2 regions of the Nonomuraea sp. NPDC049419 genome follow, and region 2 is predicted to be linked to the other one. Evidence: riboswitches for the same ligand, from Rfam matches in the RefSeq annotation. Region 2 holds a riboswitch; the other holds the start of a gene.
What was found. Region 2 has a riboswitch for glycine ahead of gcvP (aminomethyl-transferring glycine dehydrogenase). Riboswitches for the same ligand answer to the same signal wherever they lie in the genome.
Positions count from the first base shown of each region.

Region 1: linked by a shared signal. The riboswitch ahead of gcvT (glycine cleavage system aminomethyltransferase GcvT) and the one ahead of gcvP (aminomethyl-transferring glycine dehydrogenase) in region 2 are both predicted to bind glycine.

Region 1 covers NZ_JBFAQB010000001.1:1,079,080-1,088,170, forward strand. The annotation lists gene AB0K12_RS05025 (L-serine ammonia-lyase) at 1-311, opposite strand, end outside; gene gcvH (glycine cleavage system protein GcvH) at 369-758, opposite strand; gene gcvT (glycine cleavage system aminomethyltransferase GcvT) at 755-1,840, opposite strand; glycine riboswitch at 1,971-2,068, opposite strand; gene AB0K12_RS05040 (gamma-glutamyl-gamma-aminobutyrate hydrolase family protein) at 2,123-2,827, opposite strand; gene AB0K12_RS05045 (3-oxoacyl-ACP reductase) at 2,841-3,605, opposite strand; gene AB0K12_RS05050 (aldehyde dehydrogenase family protein) at 3,612-4,955, opposite strand; gene AB0K12_RS05055 (glutamine synthetase family protein) at 4,965-6,335, opposite strand; gene AB0K12_RS05060 (FCD domain-containing protein) at 6,460-7,164, shown strand; gene AB0K12_RS05065 (hypothetical protein) at 7,207-7,965, shown strand; gene AB0K12_RS05070 (High-affinity nickel-transporter) at 8,165-9,091, opposite strand, start outside.
Region 2 covers NZ_JBFAQB010000015.1:48,161-57,251, reverse strand. The annotation lists gene AB0K12_RS33760 (FHA domain-containing protein) at 93-605, shown strand; gene AB0K12_RS33755 (MerR family transcriptional regulator) at 629-1,255, shown strand; gene AB0K12_RS33750 (bifunctional nuclease family protein) at 1,384-1,854, shown strand; gene AB0K12_RS33745 (MerR family transcriptional regulator) at 2,002-2,622, shown strand; glycine riboswitch at 2,817-2,914, shown strand; gene gcvP (aminomethyl-transferring glycine dehydrogenase) at 3,092-5,920, shown strand; gene AB0K12_RS33735 (tetratricopeptide repeat protein) at 6,036-6,845, shown strand; gene AB0K12_RS33730 (hypothetical protein) at 6,926-7,273, opposite strand; gene AB0K12_RS33725 (alpha/beta family hydrolase) at 7,356-7,946, shown strand; gene AB0K12_RS33720 (DUF5999 family protein) at 8,167-8,358, opposite strand; gene AB0K12_RS33715 (TetR/AcrR family transcriptional regulator C-terminal domain-containing protein) at 8,560-9,091, opposite strand, start outside.

The DNA.
Region 1 (9,091 bases), on a different contig from region 2:
TCATGAGTGCCGAAGAGCGGGACCGTGCCCGACTCGCGCATGGCGGCGACGCGGGCGTCCACGGTGTCGACGTCGACCAGCTCGGGCTTGTCGCCCGACAGGCCCAGCAGGACGGCCTTGTCGCTGCCGTGGCCCTTGCCGGTCAGGCCGAGCGAGCCGTACAGGATGACCTCGACGCGGGACACCTGGTCGAGCAGGCCGTCCTGGTGCAGGCCGCGGGCGAACTTGTGAGCGGCGGCCATCGGGCCGCCCGTGTGGGAGCTCGACGGGCCGATGCCGATCTTGAAGAGGTCGAAGACGCTGATCGCCATTGATGTGCGCCCTTCATGAAGGGCCGGGGCCCGGCTCGGCGGGCCCCGGCGGGTGGGTCAGGAGTCGCCCGCGGTCAGGGCGGTGTACTCCTCAGGCGAGAGCAGCTCCTCGGGGTCGCCCTCCACGCGGACCTTGAACATCCAGCCCTCGCCGTACGGGTCGCTGTTGGCCAGGCTCGGGTCGTCCACGACCGCCTGGTTCACCTCGACGACCTCACCGCCGACCGGCGTGTAGATCTCGTTCACCGACTTGGTCGACTCCACCTCGCCGACGGAGTCACCCGGCTCGACGTTGCTGCCGACCTCGGGGAGCTGCACGTAGACGACGTCACCAAGGGAGTCGGCGGCGAAGGCCGTGATGCCGACGGTCACGGTGACGCTGTCCTCGACACCGCGCACCCACTCGTGCTCCTTGGTGTAGCTCAGGTCGTCAGGGATGTTGCTCACTTGTTCCTCCTGTAAAAGGGCAGCTCGACCAGGTCCACAGGTTCATGGCTGCCCCGGATGTCCACAGCCAGGCCTGCATCGGCGCCGGTGTCCACGTAGGCCATCGCGATGGGCTTGCCCAGGCTCTGGGAAGGCGCACCGCTGGTGACCTCGCCGACGACGGCGCCGTCTCGGGTGACCGGGTAACCGTGGCGCGGCACCCGGCGGCCCCGCGCGACCAGGCCGACGAGCCGGCGTCGTGGCTGGTCGTCCTTGACCGCCTCGAGCGCAGACCGGCCGACGAAGTCACCGGGCTTGTCGAATTTCACCACCCTGCCCAGCCCCGCGTCGAACGGGGTCAGCTCCGCGCTGAGCTCGTTGCCGTACAGCGGCATGCCGGCTTCGAGGCGGAGTGTGTCGCGGCTGGACAGGCCCGCGGGCTTGAGCCCGTACGGCTCGCCGGCCGCCGTGAGCGCGTGCCAGAGCGGGACGGCGTCCTCGCCCGCGACGAACAGCTCGAAGCCGTCCTCGCCGGTGTAACCGGTGCGGGCGATGAGCGCCTGCCGGCCGTCCACCGTGCCGGGCAGACCGGCGTAGTACTTGAGCCCGGCCAGGTCGGCGTCGGTGAGCGTGGCCAGGATCTCCTGCGAGCGCGGGCCCTGGACGGCGATCAGCGCGTACCGGTCGGAGCGGTCCTCGACCACCGCGTCGTACGCCTTCGCGCGCTCCTGCAGCTCGCGGGCCACCTTCTCGTAGTTGGAGGCGTTCGCCACGACCATGAACTCCTCGTCACCGAGCCGGTAGACGATGAGGTCGTCGAGCACGCCGCCGCGCTCGTTCACGATCATGGTGTAGCGGGCCCGGCCGACGGCCAGCGCCGACAGGTGGCCGACCAGCGCGTAGTCGAGCGCCTCGGCGGCCTGCGGGCCGGTCAGGAAGATCTCGCCCATGTGCGACAGGTCGAACAGACCGGCCGCCTCGCGGACGGCCCGGTGCTCGGCGGACTCGCTGCCGTACCGGAGGGGCATGAGCCAGCCGGCGAAGTCGGTCAGGGTGGCGCCGAGGCTCTCGTGAACGTCTCGGAGCGGTGTCGGTCGGGACATTGGACGCACCTCAGGACAGGAGTGGATGCCAGCATCCTCCCCCTCTGTCATCGGTGCCTGAGAGCTTCGCCCGACTTTTGCCGGACTTTCACCTTCGGCGAGGCCCCGAGGGCCTGCTTTCCAGAGACACCGTAGCCGTGCGGTCCTTTGCCTTGAGAGGTTCGCGGGGAGGGCTTGCTCCTTCAGGGGCCCTGACCGGCTGTCAGGGCACTCTCCCGCACGGTTTCGTCGGTGATGTCCGCCAGCCTAGTGGGGATATGGGGCTGTTGTCGCGTTCGTGGTTCAACAGGCCGCGACCAGCGTCTCGAAGAGCGCCCGATCCTCCGCCACCTCCGGGTGCCACTGCACCGCCATCGCGAACCCGGCGCCCTCCAGCTCCACCGCCTCGATCGTGCCGTCCGCCGCCGTCGCGGTGACCGCCAGGCCGGGCGCGAGCCGGTCCACGCCCTGGTGGTGGTAGTGCGGCACCGGCAGCGGCTCCGGCAGCGACACCGTGCCAAGCGCCTTCGCCAGGCGTGAGCCGGGGACGGGCGTCACCGGCAGGTCACCGAAGTGGCCAGGCCCTGGACAGTGGCCGGTGTGGCCCACGACGTCCGGCAGGTGCTGGTGCAGGCTGCCGCCGAGCGCCACGTTCAGCACCTGGAGCCCCCGGCAGATGCCCAAGTAGGGCAGCCCGGCGTCGAGCGCCGCGCGCAGCAGCGCGAACTCCGCCTCGTCGCGGAACTCCCGCACGTAGCCGGTGCGCTCGTGCGGGTCCGCGGCGTACCTGGCCGGGTCGATGTCGCCGCCGCCCGCCAGCACGAGCCCGTCCAGCCGGCCCACCAGCGCGGCGGGCTCACCGGCCGGCGGCAGCACGACCGGCTGCCCGCCGGCCGCCGCCACCTTCTCCACGTACGCGTACGGCAGCAGCGCGGCGGGCGTGTCCCGCCACACCGTGAACGTGGCCTGCTCGACGTAGCAGGTGATGCCGATGACCGGACGCCGCATGGCGTGCCCCCCTCTAGAGCGGCGTGACGTACGCGCCGGAGATGCCGCCGTCCACCAGGAACTGGCTGGCCGTGACGAACGAGGCGTCGTCGCTGGCGAGGAACGCCACCGCCGCCGCGATCTCCGACGCCTCCGCGAAGCGGCCGACCGGCACGTGCACCAGCCGCCGCCGCGCCCGCTCCGGGTCCTTGGCGAACAACTCCTGGAGCAGGGGCGTGTTCACCGGGCCTGGACACAGCGCGTTCACTCTGATGCCCTCCCTGGCGAACTGCACACCCAGCTCGCGCGACATGGCGAGCACGCCGCCCTTGGAGGCGGTGTAGGAGATCTGCGAGGTCGCCGACCCCATCACCGCCACGAACGACGCCGTGTTGATGATCGAGCCCTTGCCCTGCCGCCGCATGTACGGGATGACGTGCTTGCAGCACAGGTAGACGCTGGTCAGGTTCACCTCCTGGACGCGGCGCCAGGCGTCGATGCCGGTCTCCAGGATCGAGTCGTCGTCGGGCGGCGAGATGCCGGCGTTGTTGAAGGCGATGTCCACGCTGCCGTACGTCTCGTACGCGGTGGCGAACATGCGGACGACGTCGTCCTCGTTCGTGACGTCGGCCCGCACGAACAGGCCGCCGACCTCGCTCGCGGCCTGCTTGCCCGCCTCCTCGTCCACGTCCGCGCAGACGACTCTGGCGCCCTCCTCGGCGAACCGGCGGGCCGTGGCCAGCCCGATGCCGCCCGCCGCGCCCGTGATGACCGCCACCCGATCCTGCAACCGCTGCATCCCGTGTCACTCCGTTGCGATGAAGACGTTCTTGACCTCGGTGAACGCCGCCAGGGCGTCCGCGCCGAGCTCCCTGCCGAGTCCGGACTGCTTGAAGCCGCCGAACGGGGTCCAGTAGCGGACGGAGGAGTGGGAGTTGACCGACAGCGCCCCCGACTCGACGGCCCTGGCCACCCGCAGCGCCCGCCCCACGTCGCGGGTCCAGATGGAGCCGCTCAGCCCGTACGGGGTGTCGTTGGCGATGCGGACGGCGTCGGCCTCGTCCTCGAACCTGGCCACCGACAGGACCGGGCCGAAGATCTCCTCGGTGAACGCCCGGTCGGTGACCTCGGGCGTCAGGACGGTGGGCGGGAACCAGTAGCCCCTGCCCTCGGGGCACGAGCCCCGCACGTAGGGGTCGCCGTCGACGAAGCTCGCGACGCGGGCCAGGTGCTCGGCGCTGATGAGCGGGCCCATCTCGGTGGCCTCGTCGCGCGGGTCACCGACCTTGACGCCCAGCACGGCGGGGGCGAGCAGGGACATGAACTCGTCGTACACGCTCGACTGGACGAGCAGGCGGGAGCGGGCGCAGCAGTCCTGGCCCGAGTTGTCGAACACCGCGTACGGCGCCGTCGCCGCCGCCTTCTCCAGGTCGGCGTCGGCGAAGACGATGTTGGCCGACTTGCCGCCCAGCTCCAGCGTCACCCGCTTGACCTGGCGCGCCGCCTTCGCCGCGATCTCCTTGCCCACCTCGGTCGAGCCGGTGAACACGATCTTCGCCACGCCGGGGTGCTCGACCAGGCGGGCGCCCGCGACCTCCCCTGCCCCAGGCAGCACCTGGAGCACCCCCTCGGGGAGGCCCGCCGCCAAGGCCAGCTCGGCCAGCCTCAGCGCCGTCAGCGGGGTCCACTCGGCCGGCTTCACGATCACCGTGTTGCCGGCCGCCAGCGCGGGGGCCACGCCCCACGACATGATCAGCATCGGGAAGTTCCACGGCACGATGACCCCGACCACGCCGAGCGGCTCGTGGAAGGTGACGTCCACGCCGCCCGCGACCGGGATCTGCCTGCCGTGCTCGCGCTCGGGCGCGCCCGCGTAGAAGTGCAGCACGTCGCGTACGGCGCCGGCCTCCCAGCGGGCGTTGCCGATCGGGTGCCCGGCGTTGGCCAGCTCAAGCTCGGCCAGCTCCGCGCCGTGCGCGTCCACCAGGTCCGCGAACCCGCGCAGCAGCCTCGCCCGGTCACCCGGCGCGACCGCGCGCCAGCCCGCGTACGCCTTCCTGGCACGCTCCACGGCCCGGTCGACCTCGGCCGCGTCGGCGAGCTCGACGTCGGCCAGCACCTCTTCCGTGGCCGGATTCACGATCTTCATGCGAGCCCGTCACATCCGTTCGAAACCACGGAACATCTCCCAGTCCGTCACCGCCGCGTCGAACGCGGCCAGCTCCACCCGCGCGTTGTTCGCGTAGTGCTCGACCACGTCCTCGCCGAACGCCTCCTTGGCCAGCTTCGACCCCTCGAACACGGCCAGCGCCTCACGCAACGTCGCCGGCACCCGCTCCGCCCCCGAGGCGTAGGCGTTGCCCGCGTACGGATCCTCCAGCGGCAGCTCCGCGTCGATGCCGTGCAGCCCCGCCGCGATCAGCCCCGCCACCGCCAGGTACGGGTTGACGTCACCGCCCGGCACGCGGTTCTCCACCCGCAGCGACATGCCGTGACCGACCAGGCGCAGCGAGCAGGTGCGGTTGTCCACGCCCCACTTGAGCGCCGTGGGGGCGAAGCTCCCGGGCACGAAACGTTTGTAGGAGTTAATGTTGGGCGCGTACAGCAGGGTCAGCTCCCGCATCGCGGCCAGCTGCCCGGCCACGAAACCGGCGCCCAGCTGGGACAGCCCGTGCGGCCCCTCGCCCGCCATCACCGGGTCGCCGTCCACGCTGCGCAGCGAGATGTGGATGTGGCAGGAGTTGCCCTCACGCTGGTTGGGCTTGGCCATGAACGTGATCGACCGGCCCTCCTGGGCGGCGATCTCCTTGGCACCCGTCTTGTAGATGACGTGGTTGTCGCAGGTCGCCAGCGCCTCGGCGTAGCGGAAGGCGATCTCGTGCTGGCCCAGGTTGCACTCGCCCTTGGCCGACTCGACGTAGAGGCCCGCGCCCTCCATCTCGCGCCTGATCCGGCGCAGCAGCTTCTCGACGCGGCCGGTGCCGAGCAGCGAGTAGTCGACGTTGTAGAGGTTCGCGGGGGTCAGGTCGCGGTACGCGCGGCGCCAGGCGTCCTCGTAGGTGTCGTCGTAGACGACGAACTCCAGCTCCGTGCCGACGTATGCGGCCAGGCCGCGCTCCTGCAGCCGGGCGAGCTGGCGGCGCAGGATCTGGCGCGGCGAGGCCGTCACCTCGGCGCCGCCCTCCCACGCGAGGTCGGCCATGACCAGCGCGGTGCCCTCGTGCCAGGGCACCCGGCGCAGCGTGGAGAGGTCGGGCTTCATCACGAAGTCGCCGTAGCCCCGCTCCCAGGACGACATGGCGTAACCCGGGACGGTGTTCATGTCCACGTCGACGGCCAGCAGGTAGGTGCAGCCCTCGGAGCCGTGCTGCAGCACCTCGTCGAGGAAGTAGCGCGCGGACAGCCGCTTGCCCTGCAGCCTGCCCTGCATGTCGGCGATCGCGAGGAGCACGGTGTCGATCCGGCCGGCGGCGATCTCGTCGCGCAGCTCGGTCACGGACAGGAACCCGCTGCTCGCTCGATCGCTCACGCTACGTCGCTCCGATCTGGCCTGACGCGCTTTCCCGCTGATTGGGCTAGTCTCAGACCATTGATGTGCATGGTGGGATCACTTGTCAAGGCCTGAGGACACGTTGGACGAGTCGGCGCGTTTGATGACGGTGTTGCGGCCGGTCAGGGCCGGTAACGCCTTCGAGGAGACGGTCGAGCGGCTGCTCCAGGCGATCAAGCTCGGCGTCGTCCCGCCGGGGGGCAAGCTGCCGCCCGAGCGCGAGCTGGCCGTCCAACTCGGCATCAGCCGGGTCACCTTGCGCGAGGCCATCAGGGCGCTGTCCGACGCCGGGTACCTCGACGTGCGCAGGGGGCGCTACGGCGGGGCCTTCGTGACGTACCGGCGGCCCGAGCCCGACGCGGGCAAGGCCCGCGAGGCCCTCCAGGAGATGGGGGCCGACGAGCTGTCCGACGCGCTCACCTTCCGGCTCGCCGTCGAATGCGGCGCCGCCCAGGTGCTCGCCGCCTCGCCGCTCGGCGACGCCACCCGCGAGGCGCTGCTGCGCCGCCTCACCGAGCTGAACGCCGCCGGGCTCGACGACTACCGCCGCCTCGACACCGCCTTCCACCTGTCCATCGCTGAGCTGACCGGCTCGTCCCTGCTCGCCGCCAGCTGCGCCGACGCCCGCTCCCGGGTCAGCGACCTGCTCGACGCCATCCCCATGCTGCAGGTCAACCTCGACCACGCCGCCGTCCAGCACCGGGCCATCGTGGACGCCATCCTCGCCGCCGACCCCGACGCCGCCAGGCGGGCCGTCGCCGAGCACCTGGAGGGCACCGCCGCGCTGCTGCGCGCGTTCCTGGCGTGACCCGACCGGTTTGTGCGGCTCGTACCATCGATCTCAAGGGTCATGGGGCACTGGTTTCAGCACAGCATCGTCGCCACAGGACGGCTTCCGCTGTTCTGCTACTTCGTCATGCTCATCGTGGCCTTCATCGCCACCCGCATCAACGTGCGGCTGATCAGGGCGAAGATCGGCTGGTTCCGTAACTTCACCCTCGGCGAGATGCACATCCACCACGTGGTGTTCGGCGTCGTGCTCATGCTGATCGGCGGCGTCGCGCTCATCGTCTCGCCCGGCTCCCAGGTCGGCACCGCCGTCGCCGCGTCCGTCTTCGGGGTGGGCTCCGCGCTCGTGCTCGACGAGTTCGCGCTCATCCTGCACCTGCACGACGTCTACTGGGAGGAGGAGGGGCGCACGTCGGTCGACGCCGTGTTCATCGCTATCGCCGTCAGCGGGCTGCTGCTCATCGGCCTGCGGCCCCTCACCTGGGACTACGGCACGCCCGTCGTCAACCCGGCCGCGCTCATCGTGGCCAACCTCGTGCTCGCCGTCGTCACCCTGCTCAAGGGCAAGATCTGGACGGGCATGGCCGGGCTGTTCGTGCCGCCCATGCTGCTGGTGGGCGCCATCCGCCTGGCCCGCCCCGGCTCGCCGTGGGCCCGCTGGTTCATCGCCGGGCGGTCGTCCCGCAAGCTCGCCAAGGCCGTACACCGGGAGGAACGATGGCGCCGGCCGGTCATCCGGGCGAAAATCGCCTTCCAGGAGTTCCTCTCCGGCCGCCACGACCTCCCCTCCACCCGCCGCCCCCGCCGCTCCCGAACGTGAGCCGATCAACGGTGATCTCGGGACGGCTCGGTGCACCCGTGACATGGGCTTAGAACGGACACAGGGCCTCAGCCGGGCACACCGCCTACGGCCGGACCTCGGGCCTACGGCCGGACGAGAGGCCTACAGCCGGACCTAGGGGCTACGGCCTGGCACGGGGCATGCGGCTGGGCGCGGGACCCACTGCCGGACACGGGGCTTACAGCGCGGCTACCGAGCGCAGGGCCAGCCCCGTGCCCAGGACGATCACCATCGCAGCCGTCCCCATCGGCGCCAGCCCCGACAACCGCGCGGCCAGCCGCCGTCCCTTCGCGGCCCGCCGCTCCAGCCGGTCCACGAGTTTGACGAGGAGCAGACCGGTCACGGTGAGCGTCGCGGCCATCCCGAGACCGTAGGCGGTGACCAGCGCCACCCCGAACCAGGTCCGGCCGAGCGCGATCGCGCCGAGGAGCACGATGAGCGCCGACGGGCTCGGCACCAGCCCTCCCGCCACCCCCAACCCCACCAACCCACCCCGCCTGCCACCGTGCCCATGGCCGCGCCCGAAAGCGTGGGAGTGCCCGTGCCCGTGCCCGTGGCCGTGCTCGTGCCCGTGCCCGTGCCCGTGGCCGTGCTCGTGCCCGTGGCCGTGCTCGTGCCCGTGCTCGTGCTCGTGGCCGTGCTCGTGGCCGTGACGAGAGGTTTGGGTGTGGGCGATGGCGTGGGTGTGGTCGTGGTGGTCTTCTGAGCGGTGGCGGGTGGTGAGGAGGAGGCGGAGGCCGATCAGGGCGATCAGGGCGCCGCCGGCCACGCCGAGCCAGCCCAGCACCGTCTCGCCGGCCAGCGCCGTGAAGACGGTCAGGAGCAGGCCCACGACCAACACTCCGGCCGTGTGGGTGGCCGTCACCGTCGCGCCCACCACCAGGGCGTCGAGCGGGCGTCCACGGCGTCCGGCCAGGTACGCGGCCATGATGGTCTTGCCATGGCCCGGGATCAGCGCGTGTCCCGCCCCGAGGACGACCGCCAGCCCCACCGCCAGCAGCCCCAACGGCACCGTCAGCGTGTCCGAGCCGATCAGCGCGCTGAACGTGCGATCCAGGGCGGCCAACGCATCCCCGATGGGCCCGCCGATCTCGATCCCCAGCCC
Region 2 (9,091 bases):
TAAGTTGCGGCATTCGCAAACGTGAAAAAGCGAAGCGAGGCGCGCCCAGAGCACCGTCGCCGCGTCTTCGCGGTAGGAGGCCGAGCCGATCGATGCCGAGCGTCTACTGCACGCAGTGCGGGCACGCCAACCCCGAGGATGCCCGTTTCTGTTCCCGTTGTGGGTCGCCGCTGACCAGACCCGAGGTCTCCGGGGACACCACCTCGACGATCTCCATAGCGGGAATCGAGGCGTACGAGGCTGAGACCGGTGACATGCTTCTGGCCGAGCGGGCGATCGTCGAGCAGCTCCCGCCCGGCACGGCGTTGCTCACGGTGACCAGGGGCCCCAATCAGGGGAGCCGTTTCCGGCTGGACAAAGACCTCACCACGACGGGGCGCCATCCCGAGAGCGACATCTTCCTCGACGACATCACGGTCTCGCGCCGCCACGTCGAGTTCTACCGCCACCGCGGCGGCCAGTTCTCCGTGCGCGACGTGGGCAGCCTCAACGGCACCTATGTCAATCGGGAACGCATCGAGGAGGTTCCTTTGCACTCGGGAGACGAGGTGCAGATCGGCAAGTTCCGCCTTCTCTTCCTGATGCGGGGCAACTCCGGCGTATGACTTCTCAGGCGGCACGCTCGCACATGAGCATCGGGGAAGTGCTCGCGCTCCTGCAGGGCGAGTTCCCCGATGTGACGATCTCCAAGATCAGGTTCTTGGAGGGCGAAGGGCTGATCGAGCCCGAGCGCAGCCCCTCCGGCTACCGTAAGTTCACGCACCTGCACGTCGAGCAGCTGCGCTTCATCCTGACCGAGCAGCGCGACCACTACCTGCCGCTGCGCGTGATCAAGGACAAGATGGCCGAGAGCTTCGGCCGCCCGCGCGCGGTGCAACAGGCGCAGGAGGTCAAGCTCAGCAGGGCCGAGCTGCTCGAGGCGGCGGGCATCGACGACGAGACGCTCACCGAGCTGGAGGACTACGGCCTCCTGGTCCCCGTGGCCAGGCGCTACGACGAAGAGGCGCTCAAGGTGGCCCGCGCCGTGGGCGCCCTGGCCAGGTTCGGCCTGCACGCCCGTCATCTGCGGGCGGTCAAGGCGGCGGCCGAGCGTGAGGCGGGGCTGGTCGAGCAGACCGTCGCCCCGATACTCAAGCGGCGCCGCCCGGGAGCCATCGGCGAGGCCGACGAGGTCGCCCGCGAACTGTCCATTCTCCTGCTCGACCTGCACGCATCCCTTGTGCGCACGGGGGTGCGGTCGGTCCTGGGCCGTTGATGCCGGAGCGAGCTGGGAGGCGAGGGCACATTCCAGGCCCACTGGGTGTTACGTTGAATTGAACCAGTCAGCAGAAGCGATGTTCGAAGAGCTGTGCCGGGTGACCGGTCAGGAATACGGAGCAGCCCGTGTTGCAGATGGAGGTCGTGGGCGTTCGAGTTGAAATGCCCACAAATCAGCCGATCGTCTTGCTCAAGGAGGCACACGGGGAGCGGTTCCTTCCTATATGGATCGGCATGACCGAGGCCACGGCCATCGCCTTGGCCCAGGCGGAGGAGCCGCCGCCGCGGCCGCTCACCCATGATCTCTTCCGGGACGTGCTGAGCGCCCTGGGTGTCGGCCTGCGCGCGGTCAACATCGTCGCCCTGCGCGACGGCATCTTCTTCGCCGATCTGGTCTTCTCCAACGGCGTGGAGGTGAGCGCGCGGCCGTCCGACTCGATCGCGCTCGCCCTGCGCACGGGGGCGCGCATCTTCGCCAGCGAAGAGGTCGTTCAGGAGGCCGGGGTGATCATCCCCGACGACCAGGAGGACGAGGTGGAGAAGTTCAGGGAGTTCCTTGACACGATCACTCCCGAGGACTTCGGCAGGGCGGGGTAGGTATTTCAGTGCATTTACGCTTCACGACGCGCCGAGCCGGATCGTTGACTGAGCATGGTCACGGTCCTACGGTGCAAGTGAAACCCGTGGCCGCCCTTTACGAACCCCCAGATCAGGCCACGGGATGAGAGAAAGCCGGAGGTCCGCGTGGCGGTCAGCAGCGGCGAGGGAAAGACGGCCGGCCAGGAAGATCCGGTGCGGCGCGAGAGCGCGCGGCAGCGTGCCGGGGAGCAGGGCCTGCTCTTCGACGAGCAGCCGACGGCGCTGCCGGACGACATCGGATACCGCGGGCCCACGGCCTGCGCCGCGGCCGGCATCACCTACAGGCAGCTCGACTACTGGGCGCGCACGGGCCTGGTGGAGCCCACGATCAGGGCCGCGCACGGCTCGGGCTCGCAGCGGCTCTACAGCTTCCGCGACATCCTGGTGCTCAAGGTCGTCAAGCGGCTCCTCGACACCGGGGTGTCGCTGCAGCAGATCCGTACGGCAGTCCAGCACCTGCGTGACCGCGGGGTCGCCGACCTCGCCCAGATCACGCTCATGAGCGACGGCGTCAGCGTCTACGAGTGCACCTCGGCGGACGAGGTCATAGATCTTCTCCAGGGCGGGCAGGGCGTGTTCGGCATCGCGCTCGGCCGGGTCTGGCGGGAGGTCGAGGGCTCCCTCGCGGAGCTGCCGGGGGAACGCGCGGCGGTCGAGGACACCGTCCCGGCCGACCACCCCGCTGACGAACTGGCCCGCAGGCGGCGCGCCCGCCGCATCGGCTGACCTGATCCCGCCTCTCACGTTCGCGCCGGGTCGCACGCTGCCCAGGGCAGGGCACGCACCGGCGCGAAGCGGCGACGGAGCGTCACCCGCCATCCGGCCCTCACCGCCGGACCTGCGGTGAAGTGCGCCCGGAACGGCGGGTGCGGTGCACGGCAATCCCGGCTTACCGTAGTAATCTAGGACAGCAAGGCTGACGACCCCGTGCGGGAGAGTCCCCGGTCCTTCCGGTCCGGGGCGCCGAAGGAGCAACCCTCCCCGGAATCTCTCAGGCAACCGGTACCGCTCGGGCGAGGCAACTCTGGAAAGCAGGCGCGCCCGCCAGGCGTGCCTCACCGACGGTGCAAGCCCTGCACAGGGGTGAAGCTCTCAGGTCGCGGCGCACCACGTGGGGCCGCGCTGACAGAGGGGGAGATCCGGCACTCGCCCGCGCCCCGGCGCCGGTCTCCGTAAGCCTCGGGAGGCACACCCCATGACCGATCTGTCAGCTCCGCCGTTCTCGTCCAGGCATATCGGCCCCTCCGAGCCCGAGCAGCAGCGCATGCTCGAGGCCGTGGGCTTCGAGTCCGTCGCCGACCTCGTGGCCGTCGCCGTGCCCGAGTCGATCAGGGTCAAGGACCGGCTCAGGCTGCCCGCCGCCATCGGCGAGGCCGAGGCCATCGCCGAACTGCGCGCCCTGGCCGGCCGTAACCAGGTGCTCACCTCCATGATCGGACTGGGCTACCACGACACCGTCACCCCCGCCGTCATCCGCCGCAACCTGCTGGAGAACCCGGGCTGGTACACCGCCTACACGCCGTACCAGCCGGAGATCTCGCAGGGCCGGCTCGAGGCGCTGCTGAACTTCCAGACCGTCGTCTCCGACCTGACCGGCCTGCCCGTCGCCGGCGCGTCCCTGCTGGACGAGGGCACCGCCGCGGCCGAGGCCATGACACTGGCCCGGCGGGCCGGCAAGAGCAAGAGCGACGTGTTCGTGGTGGACGCCGACGCGCTGCCGCAGACCAAGGCCGTGCTCGCCACCAGGGCGGAGCCGCTCGGCATCACGCTCGTCGAGCACTCCCTGGACGGCGAGCTGCCCGCGTGCTTCGGCGTGCTCGTGCAGTACCCGGGCGCCTCCGGGCGGCTGCGCGACTTCCGCGCCGTGGCCGCCGCCGCGCACGAGGCCGGCGCGCTCGTCGTGGCCGCCGCCGACCTGCTGGCCCTGACGCTGATCACGGCCCCGGGCGAGCTGGGCGCCGACATCGCCGTCGGGTCCTCGCAGCGCTTCGGCGTGCCGTTCGGGTTCGGCGGGCCGCACGCGGCGTACATGTCCGTGCGCGAGGGGCTGCAGCGCCAGCTCCCCGGCCGCCTGGTCGGCGTGTCCGTGGACGCCGACGGCGACCCCGCGTACCGGCTGGCCCTGCAGACCCGCGAGCAGCACATCCGCCGCGAGAAGGCCACCAGCAACATCTGCACCGCCCAGGTGCTGCTGGCCGTCATCGCGAGCATGTACGCCGTCTACCACGGCCCCGAGGGCCTGCGCGGCATCGCCCGCCGGGTGCACCGCCACGCCACCGCCCTGGCCGAGAGCCTCAAGGGCGCCGGCGTCGAGGTCGTGCACGGCGAGTTCTTCGACACCGTGCTCGCCCGCGTGCCCGGCAGGGCCGCCGAGGTCGTCGCCGCCGCCGCCGAGCGGGGCGTCAACCTCTGGCAGGTGGACGCCGACCACGTCTCCGTCGCCTGCGACGAGAAGACCGGCGCCGGCGAGCTGGCCGCCGTACGCGCCGCGTTCGGCGTGACCGGAGGCATGGAGCCCGAGCAGGCCCCCGACGCGCTGCCCGGCACGCTGCTGCGCGAGAGCGACTACCTCACCCACCCGGTCTTCCACCAGCATCGCTCCGAGACCGCGATGCTGCGTTACCTGCGCAGGCTCCAGGACAAGGACATCGCGCTCGACCGGTCGATGATCCCGCTCGGCTCCTGCACGATGAAGCTGAACGCGACCACCGAGATGGAGCCCATCACCTGGCCGGAGTTCGCGGCCGTGCACCCCTACGCCCCCGAGGCGCAGTCCGAGGGTTACCGCGAGCTGATCGGCACGCTGGAGAGCTGGCTGGCCGAGGTGACCGGCTACGACGCCGTCTCCATCCAGCCGAACGCCGGCTCCCAGGGCGAGTTCGCCGGGCTGCTGGCCATCCGCGCCTACCACCGCGCCAACGGCGAGGGCGAGCGCGACGTCTGCCTCATCCCGTCCTCCGCCCACGGCACCAACGCCGCCAGCGCCGTCATGGCCGGCATGCGGGTCGTCGTCGTGGCCTGCGACGACGACGGCAACGTGGACCTGACCGACCTCGACGCCAAGATCGACAAGCACCGCGACGCGCTGGCCGCGATCATGGTGACGTACCCGTCCACGCACGGCGTGTACGAGGAGTCCATCACCGAGGTCTGCGCCAAGGTGCACGAGGCCGGCGGCCAGGTCTACGTCGACGGCGCCAACCTCAACGCCCTCGTCGGCCTGGCCAAGCCGGGCGAGTTCGGGGCCGACGTGTCCCACCTCAACCTGCACAAGACCTTCTGCATCCCGCACGGCGGCGGCGGCCCCGGCGTCGGGCCCGTCGCGGTCCGCGCCCACCTGGCCCCCTACCTGCCCGGCCACCCGCTGCGCGGCGGCACGCCGGTCGGGCCCGTCTCCGCGGCGCCGTACGGGTCGGCGGGCATCCTGCCCATCTCGTACGCGTACGTCAGGATGATGGGCGCCGAGGGGCTCACCGCCGCCACGCAGCAGGCCATCCTGTCGGCCAACTACCTCGCCCGCCGGCTGGCCCCGCACTACCCGGTGCTCTACACCGGCCGCGGCGGCCTGGTCGCGCACGAGTGCATCATCGACCTGCGGCAGATCACCAAGGAGACCGGCGTCACCGTGGACGACGTGGCCAAGCGTCTCATCGACTACGGCTTCCACGCGCCGACCATGTCGTTCCCCGTGGCCGGCACGCTGATGATCGAGCCCACCGAGAGCGAGGACCTCGCCGAGCTCGACCGGTTCGTGGACGCCATGATCGCCATCCGCGGCGAGATCGCCAAGGTGGCCTCCGGCGCCTACGACAAGACCGACAACCCGCTGCGCAACGCGCCGCACACGGCCGAGTCGGTCAGCGCCGACGAGTGGCCGCACCCCTACAGCCGCAGTGAGGCCGCCTATCCGGTGCCGTCGCTGCGCGAGGGCAAGTACTGGGTGCCGGTGCGCCGCATCGACCAGGCCTACGGCGACCGCAACCTGGTGTGCTCCTGCCCGCCGCTCGAGGCGTACGAGGACTGAGCGGCTCCTGGCGGGCGGGGCTCCCACCCGCCCGCCATTCGCAGGGCGTCAAGTGAGCAGACATGATCGCTCGAAGTCGTTAGGCTCAGGGCGACCGTCCCCACAAGGAGCTCCGTTGACGTCCTCAGAGCTGGAGACCTCACCTCTCGACGCCGCCCGCCGCCTGGCCGAGCGCGGCGACCTCGACGCCGCAGCGGCCATCCTGGGCGAGCTGGCCGGCGACCCCGACGAGCCCGACAGGGCCCAGGCCGCCGTGGGTCTCGCCGTCGTGCTGGAGCAGCGCGGCGACGTCGAGGCCGCCAGGAAGGCCGCCAGGACCGCGCTTGCCACCGGCCACCCCGAATACGCCGCCCAGGCCGCCTGCCACCTCGCCCAGGGGTTCGAGCGCGAGGAGCGCGACGAGCAGGCCAGGGCCGCCTGGCAGGCCGTGCTGGGGGTCGGCACGCCCGCGTACGTGCCGCTCGCCCACCTCGCCCTTGCCCGGCTCGCCGTCCGCGACGGCAACCTGGAGGAGGCCGAGAAGGAGCTGCGCGCGGCCATGGAGGCCGGCATGCAGGCGGGGGACGAGCGGGTCGGTGCGCACGCCGCCCAGCGGCTCGCCGACCTGATGGTCGAGCACGGAGAGCCAGGGGCGGCGGCCGAGGTGCTGCTGGACGCCCTGGAGTTCGCGCCCGAGGACGAGGTGCCGGGCCTGCGGGTGCAACTCGGCATCGCGCATCTGGAGCTCGCCTGCGCGGAGTTCGCCGAGAGCGTCGAAGGCGGCGCCGACGCCCGGACCAGCGCCCTCGCCATCGAGCTCCTGGCCCGCACCCTGCCGCTACGCGGGCGGGCGGACGACGCCGACCGGGTGTGGACGTACGGGCTGGAACACGAGAACGAGGCCCTCGCCGCCGAAGTCCGCCTCCGCTACCACCGCGACACCTGATCCCCGCTGAGACCGGCTCAGGCCCGCCGCCTGACGACCGCGACCCCCGCGTCCGGGCACGGGCATGGGCATGGGCATGGTCAGCGGCGGCGCATGACGGCTGCGGCGGCTGCCACGTTGACGACGACGATCGCGAGCCAGGCGATCACCAGGCCATAGCCGCCCGCGGTCGCGCCTGCGACGCCGGTCAGCGGGATGCCGAGAGCCAGCGAGCCGAGGACGATGGGCACCATCGGCGCGGCCGGGCTGGTCCGCTTCCCCCTGGGAACGGCGTCGTGCCGTTCGAGCTCGGCGTGCACGCGGTGGGCGATGGTGGCGTCGAGGCGCTCGACGAACGAGTCGATGAGCGCGGCCTCGTACTCCGGGCCCAGATCACGACGAGCTTCGAGCGTGGCCTGCAAGTCGTCCCGGAGGGATTTGTCTGGCATGAGATCCATCATGCTCTCACCTCGGCGCGCCGTCATCCGACCTGAGAGCTAGCGCGGGATCCTTCGCAGGTACGGTGCTGCCATGCAGGTGATGACCCCGAGAGGGCCGGCGCTGGCCGAGATCGACGAGGCCGGCGACCCGCGGCTGCTGCTGGTGCTGACCCACGGCTCGGCCGGCACCGTGGACGCGCCCGACCTGCTGGCGGTGCGCGCGGCGGCGCTGGCGGCCGGGGCGACGGTGGTCCGGGTGACGCAGGCGTTCCGGGTGGCGGGGGCGCGGGCGCCCGGCTCGCCCGCCCGGCAGGACGAGGCCTGGGAGGTCGTCCTGGACGAGCTGCGCAAGCGCCTGCCGGACCTGCCGCTCGTGCAGGGCGGGCGGAGCAACGGGGCGCGGGTGGCCTGCCGTACGGCCAAGGCCGTCGGCGCGGCCGCCGTGGTGGCGCTGGCCTTTCCGCTGCACCCGCCGGGCAAGCCCGAACGTTCCCGCGCCGACGAGCTGCGTGCGGCCGGGGTGGACGTGCTGGTGGTGAACGGCGACCGCGACCCGTTCGGCGTCCCCGACGCGGCGGACGCGACCCGGCTGGTGGTGCTGCCGGGGGAGGGGCACGACCTGAAACGGGACCCCGCCCGGGTGGGCGAGACAGTCGCACAATGGATCACCCGATACGCCTAGCCCTTGGGAGCCAGGTATGGGCTGCCTGATTCTTCGCAGAGACGGCGCCCAGGCCGGGAGGTTTGGGCGCTCGTTCGGCTGTTCGTGAGGGCGGGGTGGCGGCCGGGAGGTGTGGTCACTCGGCCGGCCGCTCGTCGCCGTGCCTTAGCGGGTTCGGCCGCGCCTCGGCGGGCCGGTGGCGGTGGTGCCGGGGCGGCGTGCCCCGGAGCCCGACTGTGAGTCAGGCCGCGCCTACGACAGGGCGGTGCGGGGCGATGGCGGTGCCGCTGGGCAGGAGCTCTCCGGTGTCCTCGAACAGGACGACGCCGTTGCAGAGCAGGCTCCACCCCTGTTCGGGGTGGCTGGCGAGGGTGCGGGCCGCTTCGCGGTCCGGCGCCTCGGCATCCGGACAGGCCGGGTCGTGCGGGCACATCGGCGTGCCTCCGATATCTCGTGGGATGCTCCCGTGATGGAGGGGCGGGAGCCGGCTCGGGTAGTTGTGCTGGCAAGTGTGCGACCTGAGTCACACGTTTCGACATAGTCCGTTAGGACTGTTACAGGAGGGTCCCCGAACCGTGTGACCTTCGACACAGCGTGCCTTATGCAGGATAACCGGCCAAGCGCGCCACGCGCATCACGTTTGCAAACCCTTGAGAAGAGCGTCGAGTCCGCGCTCGAAGTCCACATCGGCTCTTTCGTCCCGCCTGACCCATTCATCGACTTCGGGGTCCGCCCAGCCTGACTGCTGCACCTCGACCGCCACGCTGCCGAAGACGAAGGCCCGCAGCGCGCGTACGGCCTCGGCGGCGTCGGGCAGGCCCGCGTCGGTGAGCTGGTCGATCTGCTCCCTGATCGTGATCATGGTGGCGCCCTTGGGCGGCTTGGTGAGCGCGAGGGCCAGCACGCCGGGATGGTCGCGCAGCAGCTCCCTGCTCGCCCGGCACCACGCCTTGGCCGTCTCCTGCCAGGTCGGGCCTGGCTCGACGTGGACGGCCGTGACGTGCTCGGCCAGGGCGTCCATCAGCGCCTCTTTGCCCCGGGGCAGGTGGTGGTAGATGGCCATCGCCTCGACCTGCAGCGCGTCGCCCAGCCGGCGCATCGTGAGGCGGCGCAGGCCCTGGCTGTCGGCGATGTGCAGCGCGGCCTCGATGATCCGCTCGCGGGAG